DNA from 4 places in the Kitasatospora sp. NPDC057738 genome. Region 2 is predicted to be linked to each of the others. Evidence: predicted binding sites of a transcription regulator. Region 2 holds the regulator's gene; each other region holds the start of a gene.

The links. The regulator HrcA, encoded in region 2, represses chaperone genes, less so after heat shock. The targets are predictions, from matches to a motif close to TTNGCACTCNGNNNNNCNGAGTGCNAA.
Region 1: ACFVGO_RS31070 (FmdB family zinc ribbon protein) is a predicted target of HrcA. The motif match lies at 2,530-2,556, and genes of this name have one in related genera.
Region 3: groL (chaperonin GroEL) is a predicted target of HrcA. The motif match lies at 1,567-1,593, and genes of this name have one in related genera.
Region 4: groES (co-chaperone GroES) is a predicted target of HrcA. The motif match lies at 2,727-2,753, and genes of this name have one in related genera.

The regions. Positions count from the first base shown of each region.
Region 1 covers NZ_JBHVJT010000072.1:36,596-41,052, reverse strand. The annotation lists gene ACFVGO_RS31080 (potassium/proton antiporter) at 1-672, shown strand, start outside; gene ACFVGO_RS31075 (MFS transporter) at 1,068-2,441, shown strand; gene ACFVGO_RS31070 (FmdB family zinc ribbon protein) at 2,568-2,885, shown strand; gene ACFVGO_RS31065 (hypothetical protein) at 3,244-3,528, shown strand; gene mscL (large conductance mechanosensitive channel protein MscL) at 3,559-3,978, shown strand; gene ACFVGO_RS31055 (hypothetical protein) at 4,014-4,235, opposite strand; gene ACFVGO_RS31050 (sigma-70 family RNA polymerase sigma factor) at 4,426-4,457, opposite strand, start outside.
Region 2 covers NZ_JBHVJT010000003.1:79,441-83,897, forward strand. The annotation lists gene dnaJ (molecular chaperone DnaJ) at 42-1,181, opposite strand; gene hrcA (heat-inducible transcriptional repressor HrcA) at 1,258-2,292, opposite strand; gene htpX (zinc metalloprotease HtpX) at 2,582-3,502, shown strand; gene ACFVGO_RS02630 (hypothetical protein) at 3,535-4,119, shown strand; gene ACFVGO_RS02635 (DUF3097 domain-containing protein) at 4,151-4,457, shown strand, end outside.
Region 3 covers NZ_JBHVJT010000065.1:44,832-49,288, reverse strand. The annotation lists gene thrC (threonine synthase) at 1-371, shown strand, start outside; gene ACFVGO_RS29540 (ubiquitin-like small modifier protein 1) at 407-685, shown strand; gene ACFVGO_RS29535 (cold-shock protein) at 1,223-1,426, shown strand; gene groL (chaperonin GroEL) at 1,748-3,370, shown strand; gene ACFVGO_RS29525 (hypothetical protein) at 3,527-3,883, shown strand; gene ACFVGO_RS29520 (hypothetical protein) at 3,905-4,078, shown strand; gene ACFVGO_RS29515 (hypothetical protein) at 4,085-4,457, opposite strand, start outside.
Region 4 covers NZ_JBHVJT010000132.1:8,575-13,031, forward strand. The annotation lists gene ACFVGO_RS38430 (LysR family transcriptional regulator) at 1-406, opposite strand, end outside; gene groL (chaperonin GroEL) at 539-2,164, opposite strand; gene groES (co-chaperone GroES) at 2,281-2,586, opposite strand; gene ACFVGO_RS38445 (hypothetical protein) at 3,078-3,407, shown strand; gene ACFVGO_RS38450 (class I SAM-dependent methyltransferase) at 3,449-4,457, shown strand, end outside.

The sequences.
Region 1 (4,457 bases), on a different contig from region 2:
GCATGGATCGGGCAGATCGGCATGTTCGTGCTGCTCGGGCTGCTCGTCACGCCCGAGACCATGGGCGACGCGGTGGTGCCCGCGCTGGTGATCGGCGGAGTGCTGGTGTTCCTGGCACGACCGCTGTCGGTGATGGTCTCGCTCACCCCGTTCAAGGTGCCGGCCCGCGAGCAGGCGCTGCTGAGCTGGGCCGGACTGCGCGGGGCGGTGCCCATCGTGCTGGCCACCATCCCGGTGGTGTCCGGCGCGCACCGGGCCGAGGACGTCTTCAACATCGTCTTCATCCTCGTCGTCGTCTTCACCCTCCTCCAGGGGCCGACCCTGCCGTGGGTGGCCAAGCGGCTGCGGATCGACGAGGGCGACATGGGCCAGGACCTGGGCATCGAGTCCGCCCCGCTGGAGAAGCTGCACGGGCACCTGCTGTCGGTCGCGCTCTCCCCCACCTCGAAGATGTCGGGCGTGGAGATCAGCGAACTGCGGCTGCCCAAGGGGGCCGCTGTCACCCTGGTCGTGCGGGAGGGGAACTCCTTCGTGCCGGACAAGGCGACGGTGCTGCGCGGCGGGGACGAACTGCTGGTGGTCACCACGGACGAGGTCGGCGAGGCGGCGGAGCGGCGGCTGCGGGCCGTGGACAAGGGCGGCAAGCTCGCGGGGTGGCTGAACGGGCGGTGAGCGCGGGGGTCGGCTCGGCTCGGCCCCTTCACTGCTCGAAACCGGCTGGGGCGGGCCGTCACGGCCGCTCCGGCTCGCCCGGCCCGCCCGGCTCCTCCGGCCCGTCACGGCTGGGGCAGGCCGGAGGGGCCTGGGTCGGCCGAGGGTCGGCCGAGGGTATCTACGCGCGTAACTGATACGATGGTTCGATCATCCGTATAACCACCGCTAGACCACCCCCAATTTCTGCCTGACGCAGAGTTGGCGCGACCGCTCGGCGGCCGCGGTCCGGCTCCCGGCCACCACGCCGGACCGGCCCGGTATCTACCCCGGTCGACGCGCGAGAGGACGACTCTCGGCGCCGTCGGGGCCACACCATGCCCTGCCGCGCTACCAGGCAGCAGGAAGGACCGACCGTGACGGCGCGCCGAACGGTCGACACCGCCGCGGACCACGCGGCCACCCCCGCAGCTCCGGCCCCCGCCCGCGTCGGGTACGGCGAGCTGCTGCGCACGCCCGGGGCCTGGACGTTCCTGTCCCCCGCCCTCGTCGCGCGGCTGCCGTACGCGATGCTCAGCATGGGCATCCTGCTGCTCGTCACCCGGACCCACGGCTCGTACGGCACCGCCGGTACGGTCACCGCGGTCGCCGCCGTCGCCCAGGCCCTGGTCGGGCCGCAGACCGGGCGGCTCGCGGACCGCTACGGCCAGGCCGCGGTGCTCGTCCCGACCGTCCTGGTGCACGCGGCCGCGGTCGGCGCGCTGATCGCGCTCGCGCTCGGTCACGCGCCCGCCTGGAGCCTGTTCCTGGCCGCCGTCCCGGCCGGTGCGAGCGTTCCGCAGGTCGGCGCGATGGTCCGGGCCCGCTGGGTGGCCACGTTCACCGCGGACGGCGCCTCCGACGCCTCCGCGGCCCGGGTGAGCACCGCCTTCGCCTTCGAGTCCGTGACGGACGAGTTCACCTTCGTGATCGGCCCGATCCTGGCCTCCGGCATCGCCGCCCTCGCCAACCCGGCCACCGCCCTGGTCGCCGAGGCCGCGCTGACCCTCGTCGGCGGCCTGGCCTTCGCCGCCCAGCGGCGCACCGCCCCGGCCCGGATCGTGCCGCAGCCCGGCACCAAGCGCGCCTCGGCGCTCGCCTCCCCCGGCGTCCGCCTGCTGGCCGGGACCTTCCTCGGGGTCGGCGCGGTGTTCGGCGGCATGCAGGTGTCGGTGAACGCCTTCGCCGACTCGGTCGGGCAGCACGACGCCGGCGGCACCGTGTACGGGATCTTCGCCGGCGGCTCGATGCTGGCCGGCGTGCTGTACGGCGTGATCGCCTGGCGGCGGCCGGTGCAGCAGCGGATGCTGATCAGCTACACCCTGCTGGTGCTGGGCTGCTCGGTGCTGTGGGCGATGCCCAACCTGGTCGCGCTGACCGTCGCCGGGCTGGTCTGCGGACTGGCCATCGCGCCGACCCTGATCAGCGGCTACACCCTGGTCGAGACGCTGGTCGCGGACGGGGCCAAGACGGAGGCCTTCACCTGGCTGACCGGCGCGATCGGGCTGGGGCTGGCCGTCGGCTCGATGGCGGCGGGCCGGCTTATCGACGGGCACGGGCCCTCGACCGGGTTCCTGGTGCCGGTGGCCGGGGCCGGACTGGGGCTGATCGTGCTGCTCTCGCTGCGGCACCTGCTGGTGGCACCGGGACCCGGGGCGGCCGTCGCGGGCACCGCTCCGGCCCGGGGTTCGGGCGACGTCCCGGCGGAGCACGGCGGTGCCGGACGGCTGGTGGGCGCGGCCAAGGGCTGAGCGGGAGGCGGTCCGGTGGCCGGGCCCGGCCCATCTCACACCGGAGTCGCTGGACTGATCCCGCGGAATGCCGCATCATTGACCATCGTTAGCACTCATCAGGCGAGAGTGCCAGGAGGAAGACAAGTGCCCACGTACCAGTACCAGTGCACCGAGTGCGGCAACGGCCTGGAGGCGGTGCAGAAGTTCACCGACGAGGCGCTGACCACGTGCCCCGACTGCCAGGGACGACTCCGCAAGGTCTTCTCGGCCGTGGGCGTCGTGTTCAAGGGCTCCGGCTTCTACCGGACCGACAGCCGCTCGTCCTCCAGCAGCACGGTGGGCGCCGGGTCGTCGTCGACCCCCTCGACGTCGTCCGCCACGTCCACGTCCTCCTCGGCTTCGTCCTCGTCGTCGAGCTCCGGCTCCTCGTCGTCGTCCAGCCCGGCTCCCGCCGCGAGCTGACCTCGGCACCGGGCCATCGGCCCGGGACGGCCCGCAGACCTCGGAGAGGCCCGTCGGCCCCGCTTCCACGCGGGGACGGCGGGCCTTTCCGCGTTCCCGTCGGCTCCGGCCGTCGGCCTCCCCGCTTTCCCCTCTTCCCCCGCTTCCCCCCTCCTCCCCTTCTTGCCCCGCTGCGGCCCCATGGGCTTTCCGTCACCCCGGACGGGCCGGAGCAACTCGTGCGGGTGAACGAAGTTGTCCACAGGGCCCGGTTGTCCACAGGCCTGGGGAAATTGCTGTCCGAGTTCGCCGGAAACGCTCATCGTGTGGGCATCCGGTCCGCGAGGGGCCGGGCCGCCGACACTCCGGAGGTGCGTCGATGACGACCGCGAACTTCTCCCTGCCCCTACCCCTCCCGCTGCCCGCGCCCGCCGTGCCGCCCCGGCAGGAGCTGCCGGGCTTCCCGCCGATCCGGCGCGGGTGCGGCGGGTGGCACCGCTGGCGCAGTGCGGTGCGACGGCGGGCCGGGGTGCCCGTCCTGGTGCTGCTCGCGGTGGCGGCGGCGCTGGCGCTGGGGCCCGCGCGGGCCGGTCTGCCGCCGCCCCAGGGGGGCGCGCTGGGCCGGACGGGTTGTCAATCCGGGACTGCGGAAGATCACCCGTAACCGGGGGGCGACTTCGTCGTTCGAGGCGGCATGAAGGGCTTCAAGGAATTCCTGCTGCGTGGAAATGTCATCGACCTCGCCGTGGCCGTGGTCATCGGCGCGGCTTTCACCAACATCGTCAACGCCTTCGTCAAGGGCGTGATCAATCCACTCGTCGGCGTCTTCGGGACGAAGGACCTCGCGTCCTACAGTTCCTGCCTCAAGGGGCCCTGCGAGGTGAGCCCGACCGGCGAGGTCACGTCCGGAATCCTCATCCTGTGGGGATCGGTGCTCAGCGCCGCAATCCAGTTCCTGATCACCGCGGCGGTCGTCTACTTCGTTCTGATCGTGCCCATGAACAAGCTGGCGGCCCACCGCAAGACCCTCGCCGAGAAGGCGGCGGACCTCGAAGCCAAGGAGGTCACCCTGCTGACCGAGATCCGCGACGCGCTGGTCGCGCCGCTGCGCTGACCGACGGGTGCCGGTCGGCGCCCGGTCCCCGTTCCTCAGCCCCCGTGGTGCGGCGGGCGCTGACTCAGGTACCAGTCCAGCCCCCGTCCACCACCCTCCCCCGCCCCGGGGCGGGCACCCCAGCCCGCATCGGTGTCGTCGCTGGACTGCTGGTCCAACGGGTCCCGGAAGACCAGCCGGGCCTTGGCGGCCGCAGCCTCCCGGGGCTCCTGCGCCCGGTCCTGCTCCTGGCCCTTTTCCTGCCCCTGCTCGCTCACGCCGTCCACTCCGTCCACTCGTCCCTCCCCTCCAGCCTAAGAGCCCCGCGGCACGCCTCGGGCCCCGGTGCGGAACGCTCCGCGCCAGGGCCCGGATGAGGGCTCGGCCAGCGGGCCCGGCCGGCCCGTCGGACGGGCTGTCGGGCGGCCTGCCAGGCGGCAACTGCCGGGTGGCCTGTCGGGTGGCCTGTCAGGCGGCTTCGAAGCCCGCGTGGTCGGCGA
Region 2 (4,457 bases):
GGAAGGGGTGCCGGGATCCCCCGGCACCCCTCCGCGGACGACTACCGGCCGTTGAAGGCGTCCTTCAGGCGGGAGAACAGGCCCTGCTGGCCCGGCGCGAACTGGCCGGACGGCTGTTCCTCGCCGCGCAGCACCGCGAGGCGGCGCAGCAGCTCCTCCTGCTCGGCGTCGAGCTTGGTGGGCGTCTTCACCTCGACGTGCACTATCAGGTCGCCCCGGCCGCCGCCGCGCAGGTGGGTGATGCCCCGGCCGTGCAGCGGGATCGACTGGCCGGACTGGGTGCCGGGCCGGATGTCGACCTCCTCCAGGCCGTCCAGGGTCTGCAGCGGCACCCGGGTGCCGAGCGAGGCCGCCGTCATCGGGATGGTGACGGTGCAGTGCAGGTCGTCCCCGCGCCGCTGGAAGATGGTGTGGGTGGTCTCGGCGATCTCGACGTACAGGTCGCCGGCCGGGCCGCCGCCGGGGCCGACCTCGCCCTCGCCGGCCAGCTGGATCCGGGTGCCGTTGTCGACGCCGGCCGGGATCTTGACGGTCAGGGTGCGGCGGGCGCGCACGCGGCCGTCGCCGGCGCACTCCGGGCACGGGGTCGGCACGACGGTGCCGAAGCCCTGGCACTGCGGGCAGGGGCGGGAGGTCATGACCTGGCCCAGGAAGGACCGGGTGACCTGGGAGACCTCGCCCTTGCCGCGACACATGTCACAGGTCTGCGCCGAGGTGCCGGGGGCCGCGCCCTCGCCGCTGCAGGTGGTGCAGGTGACGGCGGTGTCGACCTGGAGTTCCTTGGTGGTGCCGAACGCGGCCTCCTCCAGGGTGATCTCCAGCCGGATCATGGCGTCCTGGCCGCGGCGGGTGCGCGAGCGCGGGCCGCGCTGGCCGGCCGCGGCGCCGAAGAAGGCGTCCATGATGTCGGAGAAGCCGAAGCCCGCCGCGCCGGCGCCGAAGCCGCCGGCACCGCCGCCGCCCGGGGACAGCGGGTCCCCGCCGAGGTCGTAGACCTGACGCTTCTGCGGGTCGGAGAGCACCTCGTAGGCGGCGTTGATCTCCTTGAACCGCTCCTGCGTCTTCGGGTCCGGGTTGACGTCCGGGTGCAGTTCGCGTGCCAGGCGCCGGAACGCCTTCTTGATCTCGTCCTGCCCCGCATCCCGTCGGACGCCGAGTACCGCGTAGTAGTCCGTGGCCACCAAATGCTCCGCTTGTTCCGCCTGTAGTAGTGCTGCGACTGGACGCCACCGTTAAAAATTCTAACGGTGGCCCTTGCTAGGACTCGGCCAGGATCTGGCCCACGTACCGTGCCACCGCTCGCACCGCCCCCATTGTGCCGGGGTAGTCCATCCGGGTCGGACCGATCACACCCAGTTTCGCCACGCTCTCGTCGCCCGAACCGTAGCCGACCGAAACGATCGAGGTGGAATTCAGCCCTTCATAGGCGTTCTCCCGCCCGATCCGGACCGTCATCGCGGCGTCCGCGGTCTCACCCAGGAGGCGGAGCAGGATGACCTGCTCCTCCAGGGCCTCCAGCACCGGCTGGATGGTGAGCGGGAAGTCGTGCCCGAAGCGGGTCAGGTTGGCCGTGCCGGCCAGCATGATCCGCTCCTCGTTCTGCTCGGCGAGCGTCTCGAACAGGGTCGCCAGGACCGTGCTGACCGTCGGCCGGTCGGCCTGCTCGAACAGCGCCGGCAGTTCCTCCAGCAGCCCCGGGACCTCCGGGAGGCGCCGGCCGGCGGCTCTCGCGTTGATCCGGGCCCGCAGGTCCGCCAGCACCGTCTCGCCGACCGAGCCCGGGCAGTCGACCATCCGCTGCTCGACCCGGCCGGTGTTGGTGATCAGTACCAGCATCACCTTGGCCGGGGCCAGCGCCACCAGCTCGATGTGCCGGACGGTGGAGCGCGTCAGCGAGGGGTACTGCACCACCGCGACCTGCCGGGTCAGCTGGGCGAGCAGCCGCACGGTGCGGGCGACCACGTCGTCCAGGTCGACCGCGCCGTCCAGGAAGTGCCGGATGGCCCGGCGCTCGGGGGCGCTCATCGGCTTGATCTCGGCGAGCTTGTCGACGAAGAGGCGGTACCCCTTGTCGGTCGGGATGCGGCCGGCGCTGGTGTGCGGCTGGTGGATGTAGCCCTCCTCCTCCAGCGCCGCCATGTCGTTGCGGACGGTCGCCGGCGAGACCCCGAGGTTGTGCCGTTCCACCAGGGCCTTGGAGCCGACCGGCTCCTCGGTGCCCACGTAGTCCTGCACGATCGCGCGGAGTACGGCGAGCTTGCGTTCGTCCAGCTGGCGGACCTCACCGGCCATGGGGCACGCACCTCCGTCTTCGCACGTTGTCCGACTGTGTCCCTCACTGCTGCGGGCCGCTCCGGGAGGCCCCCGGTCTTGGCACTCTGAACGTACGAGTGCCAGAACCGTACCTGCCAGTGTAAGGCCCGGGTCCTACGGCAGGAACGGCCCGAGGGGCGTGATCCTCCCCGCAGTTCCGGACACGGCCCGCGGGGCCCCGGCGGTTCGATCCTCCCGGCACCGGGGTGGTGCCGGGAGGCCGTCCGGGTGGCAGCATCGAAAGCGACGGCGAACGGAGGAGCAAGCGATGTCGAGCTCGGGCCAGCACACCCGTTTCGCGCCCGACCGCGGCCTGACCGGCCGCATGGTCGCGACGATGTTCGTGATCGGGTTGCTGTACGTCGGTTTCACCGGCCTGCTGATCGCGCTGCTGCGCGGCGCCTGGCCACTGATCGTCCTGATCTCCGGCGGGCTGTTCGTGGCCCAGTTCTGGTTCAGCGACAAGATCACCGAACGGGCGATGGGTGCCCGCCAGGTGTCCCCGGAACAGTTCCCCCAACTCCACGGCACCGTCGACCGGCTCTGCGCCCTGGCCGACATGCCCAAACCGCGGGTGGCGGTCGCCGACAACGACATGCCGAACGCCTTCGCCACCGGCCGCAACCCGCAGAACGCGGTGATCTGCGTGACCACCGGGCTGCTGCGCCGGCTGGAACCGGAGGAGCTGGAGGGAGTCCTCGCGCACGAGCTGTCGCACGTCGCCCACCGGGACGTCGCGGTGATGACGATCGCCGGGTTCCTCGGCGTCCTCGCCGGGGCGATGACCCGGATCGCCGTGTACGGCGGGTTCATGGGCGGCGGGCGCAACAACAACGACCAGAACGCCGCCATCCTGGCGCTGATCATCCCGCTGGTGTCGATCGTCGTCTACGCGATCAGCTTCCTGCTCACCCGGCTGCTCTCCCGCTACCGCGAACTGGCCGCCGACCGGGCCGCCGCCCAGCTCACCGGCCGGCCCAGCGCCCTGGCCTCGGCGCTCACCAAGGTGACCGGGCAGATCGCGGCCATCCCCAGCAAGGACCTGCGCCAGGCGCAGCCGTACAACGCCTTCTACTTCGCCCCCGCGCTGAGCGCCCGGGAGGCCGCCTCGCAGCTGTTCTCCACCCACCCCAGCCTGGAGAAGCGGCTGGAGCAGCTGGCGAGGATCTCCGAGCAGCTCGGCCACTGAACCCGCCGAGCCCCTGACGCGAAAGGACCGCCGTGGGAATCCTGGACACCCTGTTCGGCCGCACCAAGCCCGTCAAGCCCGACCTCGACCAGCTGTTCGGCGTGCCGTCCGCCGCGCTCACCCTGGAGGCCGGGGCCGGGTTCACCCCCACCGGGCTCGGCTCGGTCTGCTTCGCGGCCGTCGAGGGCGCGGCCTTCGTCCAGGTCGAGCAGCAGGTCCGGGCCCTGCTGGACGCCGACACCGAGCGCGGCGGCGTCCCGGTGGAGGCCTCCAAGGACGACTACGGCTACTCCTGGCTGCTCGCCCGGCACCGGCCCGACGAACTGCCGGAGCTGGTCAACGACCTGCACGCGGTCAACAGCGAGCTGGAGGCGAACGGCTTCGGGCCGCAGCTGCTCTGCTCGCTGGTCGCCTTCCGCGATCCGCAGGGGCGGTCGCTGGCCCTGGTCTACCTCTACAAGCGCGGGACGTTCTATCCCTTCGCCCCGATGACCGGCGGCGGGGAGAAGCGCAACAGCCCGCTGGAGCTGCAGGTCAACGCGATGCTGGGGAACGACCTGCGGCTGGAGAAGGACCTGAGCCGCTGGTTCCCGGTCTGGGGCGCGCCGGGCCTCTGACACACCGTCCGCCGTCCCTATGATCACCCGTATGCGCAGCCGCCAGTACGGACCCGACCTGACCCCGCCGTGGAAGAAACAGCGGCCCGCCCCGGAGGTGCCCGCCGAGCGGGACCTGGTGGTCGAGGAGGCGGCGACCGGCTTCTGCGGGGCGGTGGTGCGCTGCGAGAAGACCGCCGAGGGGTTCACCGTCACCCTGGAGGACCGGTTCGGCAAGCACCGGGTGTTCCCGCTGGTGCCGCGCGGCTTCCTGCTGGAGGGCCGGGCCGTCACCCTGGTCCGCCCGGCCGGCCCGGCTCCCGCCCGGACGCCGGGCCGCACCGCCTCCGGCTCCGTCG
Region 3 (4,457 bases), on a different contig from region 2:
TCAAGCCGGTCAAGCCGGACACCATCGCCAAGTCGCTGGCGATCGGCAACCCGGCCGACGGCCCGTACGTGCTGGACATCGCCCGCCGCACCGGTGGCGCGGTGGAGGACGTCACGGACGCCGAGGTCGTGGCGGCGATCCGGCTGCTGGCGCGGACCGAGGGCATCTTCGCCGAGACCGCGGGCGGGGTGACCGTCGGCGTGCTGAAGAAGCTGGTCGAGACCGGGCAGCTGGATCCGGCCAAGGAGACCGTCGCGATCAACACCGGCGACGGCCTGAAGACCCTGGACGCCGTCTCCGACGCCGGGATGACCGCCGTCATCCGCCCGACGCTGGACTCGTTCCGCGCCGCCGGCCTCGCGTCCGCCTGAACCACCCGATCGGCCCCGCCCCCGCAAGGAGAGTCATGAGCGCCAACGTCCGCATTCCCACCATCCTCCGCACCTACACCGACGGTGCCGCCGTGGTGACCGCCGAGGGTGCCACCCTGGCCGAGGTCGTCGCCGACCTGGAGAAGAACCACCCGGGCATCTCGGCCCGCATCCTGGACGACACCGGCAAGCTGCGCCGCTTCGTGAACGTCTACGTGAACGACGACGACGTGCGTTTCGCCGAGGGCCTGGCGACCGAGATCGAGGACGGCGCCGGCATCTCGATCATCCCGGCGGTGGCCGGCGGCTGCTGAGCCTTCGCGACCAACCCGCGGTCGCCCGCGCGTACGGAATTCCGTTTCCCGTATGCGCGGGCGACCGCTGGCATTCCGGCCGGAATATTTCCCGGTCGAGTCGGAGTAGAGTGTGGCTCGGTTGGGAACAGGGTTTCCCTTTCGGCCCCCGCAGTGCTCGGCCCGGGGGCGTCCGGCCGGCGGGACCGGCCCGTGAAACATGTCAGGCGGATGTCAGAATTCCCGCGGACATTTGAGTAATTCGTCCGCTATGTCCGGCGTGAAATGCCGAGATTATTCCGATTCGGCCCGTCCTGTCCCTTGACATCGAGGCGGAATTACCGGTGGCTGGCCCTGTTGCAGAGGGCGTCGATCCGGATACATTCAGCGGCGGTCGACGCAATCACCCGCTCGCCGGAAGCCGCCTGGCGTCCTGCACGGAGGGTTGCGGCGTGCACGGCTGCGCCCAGGGGGGGTTCCCCGGGCCGGCCTTCAACCAACCCGGGCCCGCGACCTGCGGGCGCGTGAAGGGCCAGCACAGCACTAGGGGAGTTCGGAATGGCTCAGGGCACCGTCAAGTGGTTCAACGCGGAGAAGGGCTACGGCTTCATCGCGGTCGACGGTGGTGCGGACGTCTTCGTCCACTACAGCGCGATCCAGATGGACGGCTACCGCACCCTCGAGGAGGGCCAGCGGGTCGAGTTCGAGATCTCTCAGGGACAGAAGGGCCCGCAGGCGGACATGGTCCGCGCCGCGGTCTGACCCCTTCCGACCCCAGGAGCTCGGCGCGGCCCTGCGGCTGGTGACCTCTCGCTTCTCGACGGGCCCGTGCGACTCGTGTCGCACGGGCCCGTCGGCGTTCCCGGGCGGCCCCGGCGGCGGCTCGCGGATTGCCGATTGGGCTTGCACTCGCCCACCCGGAGTGCTAATCATTGGCGTTAGCACTCACAGTGTGAGAGTGACAGCGGACCGGGTCGGTGAGGCCCCCGGGAGCGGAGGGAATGGACCTCCGCGCACCAGGGCCGTCCGTCGCGGGCACCCCTTGGTCCGAGCAGTCGACCGTGTCCCGGAGGACCACTTCTGATGGCCAAGATCATCGCCTTTGATGAGGAAGCTCGCCGCGGCCTTGAGCGTGGCATGAACCAGCTCGCCGACGCGGTGAAGGTCACGCTCGGCCCCAAGGGCCGCAACGTCGTGCTGGAGAAGAAGTGGGGCGCCCCCACGATCACCAACGACGGTGTCTCCATCGCCAAGGAGATCGAGCTCGAGGACCCGTACGAGAAGATCGGTGCGGAGCTCGTCAAGGAGGTCGCCAAGAAGACGGACGACGTCGCGGGTGACGGCACCACCACCGCCACCGTGCTCGCCCAGGCCCTGGTTCGCGAGGGTCTGCGCAACGTCGCCGCCGGCGCCAACCCGATGGCCCTGAAGCGCGGCATCGAGAAGGCCGTCGCCGCCGTCTCGGACCAGCTGCTGGCCCAGGCCAAGGACGTGGAGACCAAGGAGCAGATCGCCTCCACCGCCTCCATCTCGGCCGCCGACACCCAGATCGGCGAGCTCATCGCCGAGGCCATGGACAAGGTCGGCAAGGAAGGCGTCATCACCGTCGAGGAGAGCAACACCTTCGGTCTGGAGCTCGAGCTCACCGAGGGCATGCGCTTCGACAAGGGCTACATCTCCGCCTACTTCGCCACCGACCTGGAGCGCATGGAGGCGACGTTCGAGGACCCGTACATCCTCATCGCCAACTCCAAGATCGGCTCGGTCAAGGACCTGCTCCCGCTGCTGGAGAAGGTCATGCAGAGCGGCAAGCCGCTGGTCATCATCGCCGAGGACGTCGAGGGCGAGGCCCTGTCGACCCTGGTCGTGAACAAGATCCGTGGCACCTTCAAGTCCGTCGCCGTCAAGGCCCCGGGCTTCGGTGACCGCCGCAAGGCCATGCTCGGCGACATCGCCATCCTCACCGGTGGCACCGTCATCTCCGAGGAGGTCGGCCTCAAGCTGGAGAACGCCGGCATCGACCTGCTGGGCACCGCCCGCAAGGTGGTCATCACCAAGGACGAGACCACCATCGTCGACGGTGGCGGCGACAGCGAGCAGGTCGCGGGCCGCGTCAACCAGATCCGCGCCGAGATCGAGAACAGCGACTCGGACTACGACCGCGAGAAGCTCCAGGAGCGCCTCGCCAAGCTGGCCGGCGGCGTGGCCGTCATCAAGGCCGGCGCGGCCACCGAGGTGGAGCTCAAGGAGCGCAAGCACCGCATCGAGGACGCCGTCCGCAACGCCAAGGCCGCCGTCGAGGAGGGCATCGTCGCCGGTGGTGGCGTCGCCCTGCTGCAGGCCGGTGTCGCCTTCGACAAGCTGGAGCTGGACGGCGACGAGGCCACCGGTGCCAACATCGTCAAGGTCGCGCTGGAGGCCCCGATCAAGCAGATCGCGACCAACGCCGGCCTGGAGGGTGGCGTCGTGGTGGAGAAGGTGCGCAACCTCCCCGCCGGTCACGGCCTGAACGCGGCCACCAACACCTACGTCGACCTGATCGCCGAGGGCATCATCGACCCGGCCAAGGTCACCCGCTCCGCGCTGCAGAACGCCGCCTCCATCGCGGCGCTGTTCCTCACCACCGAGGCCGTCATCGCCGACAAGCCGGAGAAGGCCGCCGCGGCCGCCGGCGGCGGCATGCCGGGCGGTGACATGGACTTCTGATCCTGATCGCTTCGATCGGATCGGTTGGACCTCGTCCGTGTGGGCGGTTCCCTTCGGGGGGCCGCCCACACGGCGTTTCGGCGGTCCGGGTGTTCCGGGTGTTCCGGGTGTTCCGGGCGTTTCGGCGTTCCGGACGTGTCGACGGAGAATGGACGGATGGCTGCTGACGACATCGAGACCGCCCTGCACAACGCGCGGGCACTGATCCTGGCCGACCTCACCGCGCGGGACGTGGCGGACGCCGCCGTCGTCTCGCTGGTGGAACAGGCCGTGACGCACCGCCGCTGGTGGCTGGAGCAGTGGCCGGACGGCACCGAGTACGTGCTCGGGCTGGTCGCCCAGGACGTCCAGGACGCGCTGCTGGAGGCGTACGGGCGCTGGCCGCTGTGCGCCGACTGCGCGGCCGACGGGGACCCGCACGCCCTCGGCGTGGAGCCCGAGCTGGGGCCGGACCCGCACTGGGTGTGCGGCAAGCAGGGCGCGGTGGTGGCACCCGTGGGGAAGCTCGCGTAGACCCGTGCGTACGGTGGCGGCATGAGGCGCTGGGTGTGGGGTGCGGTGGGCGGGTGCTGCGGGCTCGGGCTCTGGTGGGCCGCGGTGGAGCTGTCGGGGGCCGGCCAGGACGCGTGGTGGGCCGTGGTGGGTCGCCTGCCCGCGGTGCTGGCGGGGATGGCCGCCGCGGACCGGGTGCTCGCGCGGCGGGGCTGACGGGCGTCAGAGGGCGCCGAGTTCGGCCGTCAGATTGGTCCGCGCGGCGGCCGTGTAGCGCTCGCGGGCGGCGGGGGTGCGGTAGAGCGCGGGCAGGGCGAGCAGATGGCGCAGGACGGCGGCCCGGCCGGCCGAGAAGTCCGGCGCGGGGACGAAGCCGTACTCCTCGCGGACGGCGGCCGCGTACGCCGCGTACGCCTCGGGGCTGCCGCCGAGGACGGCGAGGTCCGCGTCGCAGAGCACCTCGCCGTTGCGGTCGCCGGGCGCCGGGTCGTGGCCGACGGTGAGCAGCACCAGGCGCTCGACCTCGGCGACCCGCTCGGCGGGCAGTCCGGCGGCGGTCAGCGCGCGGACGGCCAGGGCGGCGCTGCGCTCCTCG
Region 4 (4,457 bases), on a different contig from region 2:
TCGCCAGCGACTCCGGCGGCTCCGCCTCGACCAGCGACACGCGCACCCCCGGATGGCCGTCCCGCAGGCGGGCGACCGCGGGCGGCACCAGGGTGGAACTCGCGGTCGGGAAGGAGACCAGCCGCACCCGCCCGGCCCGCAGCCCGGCGATCGCGGCCACCTCCTCCTCGGCGGCCGAGAGCCCGGCGAGGATTCCGGTGGCATGCTTGAGCAGGACCCGGCCGGCCTCGCTGAGCTGCATCCCGCGGCCCGAGCGGACCACCAGCGGGGTGTCCACCGACTTCTCCAGCGCCTTCATCTGCTGGCTGATGGCGGGCTGCGTACACCCCAGCTCGCGGGCGGCGGCGGAGAAGGAGCCGGTGCGGGCGACGGCACGCAGGACGCGCAGATGGCGGGCCTCGATCATGCCTCAGTTATAAGGCAATCTTTGCATTCTGCAAAATTCTACTGATAGTTGAACGGTGAAGGTGAACGCCGGAGGCCCGGCCCGCCACCCCTCGCGGGGCGCGGACCGGGCCTCCGGTCAGGCGTCGGAGCCTCAGTGCGAGTGGCCGTGGCCGTGGCCGTGACCGTTGTCGGCCTCCTCCTCCTTCTTCTCCACCACGAGGGTCTCGGTGGTGAGAAGCAGGGAGGCGATCGAGGCGGCGTTCTCCAGGGCGGAGCGGGTGACCTTGACCGGGTCGATGACGCCGGCCTTCACCAGGTCGCCGTACTCACCGGTGGCGGCGTTGTAGCCCTGGCCGGCCTCCAGCTCGGAGACCTTGGAGGTGATGACGTAGCCCTCCAGGCCGGCGTTCTGGGCGATCCAGCGCAGCGGCTCGTGCAGCGCCTTGCGGACGACCGCGACACCGGTCGCCTCGTCGCCCGACAGGCCCAGGCCACCGTCCAGCACCTTGGCGGCGTGGACCAGGGAGGCGCCACCGCCGGCGACGATGCCCTCCTCGACCGCGGCACGGGTCGCCGAGATGGCGTCCTCCAGGCGGTGCTTGCGCTCCTTCAGCTCCACCTCGGTGGCGGCGCCGACCTTGATGACGCAGACGCCGCCGGCCAGCTTGGCCAGGCGCTCCTGCAGCTTCTCGCGGTCCCAGTCGGAGTCGGTCGCGGCGATCTCGCCCTTGATCTGGGCGACGCGGCCGGCCACGGCCTCGGAGTCACCGGCGCCGTCGACGACGGTGGTCTCGTCCTTGGTGATGGTCACGCGGCGGGCGGTGCCCAGCACGTCCAGGCCGACCTGGTCGAGCTTGAGGCCGACCTCCTCGGAGATGACCGTGCCGCCGGTCAGGACGGCCAGGTCGCCGAGGATCGCCTTGCGGCGGTCGCCGAAGCCCGGGGCCTTGACGGCGACGGCGTTGAAGGTGCCGCGGATCTTGTTGACGACCAGGGTCGACAGCGCCTCGCCGTCGACGTCCTCGGCGATGATCAGCAGCGGCTTGGAGGCACCGCCCTGGAGGATCTTCTCCAGCAGCGGCAGCAGCTCCTGGATGGAGGAGATCTTGCCCTGGTTGATCAGGATGTACGGGTCCTCCAGGACCGCCTCCTGCCGCTCCGCGTCGGTGACGAAGTACGGCGACAGGTAGCCCTTGTCGAACTGCATGCCCTCGGTGAAGTCCAGCTCCACGCCGAAGGTGTTCGACTCCTCGACGGTGATGACACCGTCCTTGCCGACCTTGTCGATCGCCTCGGCGATCAGCTCGCCGACCTGGGTGTCCTGGGCGGAGAGCGACGCGACGGCGGCGACGTCGTCCTTGCCCTCGATCTCGCGGGCGATCGAGAGCAGGTGCTCGGAGACGGCGGCGACGGCCTTGTCGATGCCCTTCTTCAGGGCGGCCGGGCCGGCACCGGCGGCGACGTTGCGCAGACCCTCGTTGACCAGGGCCTGGGCCAGCACGGTGGCGGTGGTGGTGCCGTCACCCGCGACGTCGTTGGTCTTGGTGGCGACCTCCTTGACGAGCTGCGCGCCAAGGTTCTCGTACGGGTCGTCCAGCTCGACCTCGCGGGCGATGGTGACACCGTCGTTGGTGATGGTCGGGGCGCCGAACTTCTTGTCGATGACGACGTTGCGGCCCTTGGGGCCGATGGTCACCTTGACGGTGTCGGCCAGCTTGTTGACACCGCGCTCCAGCGAGCGGCGGGCGTCCTCGTCGAACTGCAGGATCTTCGCCATGTTCCCTATTCCCTCGGGGCTGCGGCCGGCCCACCGGCCGCCGAACTACGTGAACCAACAACCACGCCCCGGGCCCCTGTCACTTGGGACACGGATCCGGGGCGGGTCGGAACGTCTTACTTCTCGATGATCGCGAGGACGTCGCGGGCGGAGAGCACCAGGTACTCCTCGCCCTGGTACTTCACCTCGGTGCCGCCGTACTTCGAGTACAGGACGATGTCACCCACGGCGACGTCGAGCGGCAGACGCTGGCCGTCCTCGAAGCGGCCCGGGCCGACGGCCAGGACGACGCCCTCCTGGGGCTTCTCCTTGGCGGTGTCCGGGATAACCAGGCCGGAGGCCGTGGTGGTCTCGGCGTCGAGCGGCTGGACCACAATGCGGTCCTCGAGCGGCTTGATGGCAACCTTGCTGCTGGTGGTCACGTCCGAGCTCCCCTTCGGAGATTACGGGGTTTTCTAACGGGTAGGGCGATCCTGCGGGCCTGCCGTCGCGGGGGTCAGACACACGTCGTCGCGTTAGCACTCTCCCGGTGGGGAGTGCCAAGGACGACCATAGGGCCGTGTTAGCACTCAGTCAACCAGAGTGCCAACGACGCGCCCTGGGACCCCCGGTTCCGCGGGTGAGCAGCCGCACTCGTGTGCGCCCCGGCCCGGCCCCCGCGGACTCCTGCCGTGACCTCGATCCCGGTGCGTCCGACCCCTGTGCGCGGGCCCGTCGCACCCGTCGGCCGGCCCGCCGACGGACCCGCCGCCCCGCCCACCGGAAGTCGAGCGGGCGTCCGGATTCCCGTACCCATGTACGGACGGCGCTCCCTCGGGCAGACTCCTGCCATGACGGACACCCCGGTACGCGTCGGCCCCTCCGGCGCGAAGGACGCCCCGCCCGCGCCGCCGCTCGTCCCGGGGGCGTTCCGGTGAGCCGAGCGGCCGCCCCGTCCGCGCCGCCGCGGATCCACTGGGCGGCGGACCTGGTGCTCGCCGCGGTGGTGCTCGCGGTGACCGCCGTCGCGGTGTTCCTCGGATCGCTCGTGCTCAACGTGCTGAAGCTGCTCGCCCTGTACGGCCCCGGGACGGTGGCCATGGACGTCTTCGGCGTCGTGGTCCTGCTCGTGCTGCTGACCCTGACCTTCCGGGGCACCCGGCGGCTCGGCTACCGGATCACGCCGTACGCCGCGGTGGCCGCGGCACCGCTGGGCGTGCTCGTGGGCTGGCTCGCCTCCGGCATCCCCGTCATCGGCCGGTGACCGCCGCACCGCTGCGGTGACCGACCGGCCGAGCGGCGAGAATGGCCCCCGTGGACACCGAGAACCTCCAGCCGCTGCTGACGCCCGAGGGCCAGGCCCTGCTCGCCGAACTGCGCGAGTTCACCCCCGAGGAGGAGCTGGCGCTGGCGACCCGCCTGCGCCGGGAGCATCCGGCGGAGCTGGTCTCGGCGGCCTTCGGGCAGGCGCGGCTGCGGCAGCGGGCGCGGGCGAAGTTCGGGGCGGACGCCGACCTGATGTACTTCACGCCCAACGGGGTCGAGCAGTCCACCCGGCGCAGCGTGGCCGAGTGGCGGGCGCAGCGGTTCGCCGCGCTGGGCGTCCGACGGCTGGCGGACCTGTGCTGCGGCATCGGCGGGGACGTGCTGGCGCTGGCCCGGGCGGGCATCGAGGTGCTGGCCGTCGACAAGGACCCGGCGGCCTGCGCCGCCACCGCGGCCAACGCCGCCGCCCTGGGCCTGTCCGAGCTGGTCGAGGTGCGCTGCGCGGACGTCGCCGAGGTGGACGTCACCGGCTACGACGCGGTGTTCACCGACCCGGCCCGGCGCACCTCGCGCGGCCGGGTGTTCGACCCGGAGGCGTACGCCCCGCCGCTCTCCTGGGCGATCGAGGCCGGCCGGCGGACCCCGATCGGCGCGCTGAAGGTCGCGCCGGGCATCCCGCACGAGGCCGTGCCGCGGGACGCCGAGGCCGAGTGGGTCTCCGACCACGGCGACGTCAAGGAGGCGGTGCTCTGGTTCGGCACCAGGGCCGCGAGCCCGCACCGCGCCACCCTGCTGCCGCAGGGCGCCAGCCTGACCGGCGGCGACCTGCCCGACCCGCCGGCCGGCCCGGTCGGGCGGTACCTGTACGAGCCGGACGGCGCGGTGATCCGGGCCCACCTGGTGGCCGAGGTGGCCGGGCAGGTGGGCGGCCGGCTGATCGACCCGAAGATCGCCTACCTGACCTCGGACGAGCTGGTCGCCACCCCGTACGCGCACGCCTTCGAGCTCACCGACGTGCTGCCGTTCCACATCAAGAAGCTGAAGGCGC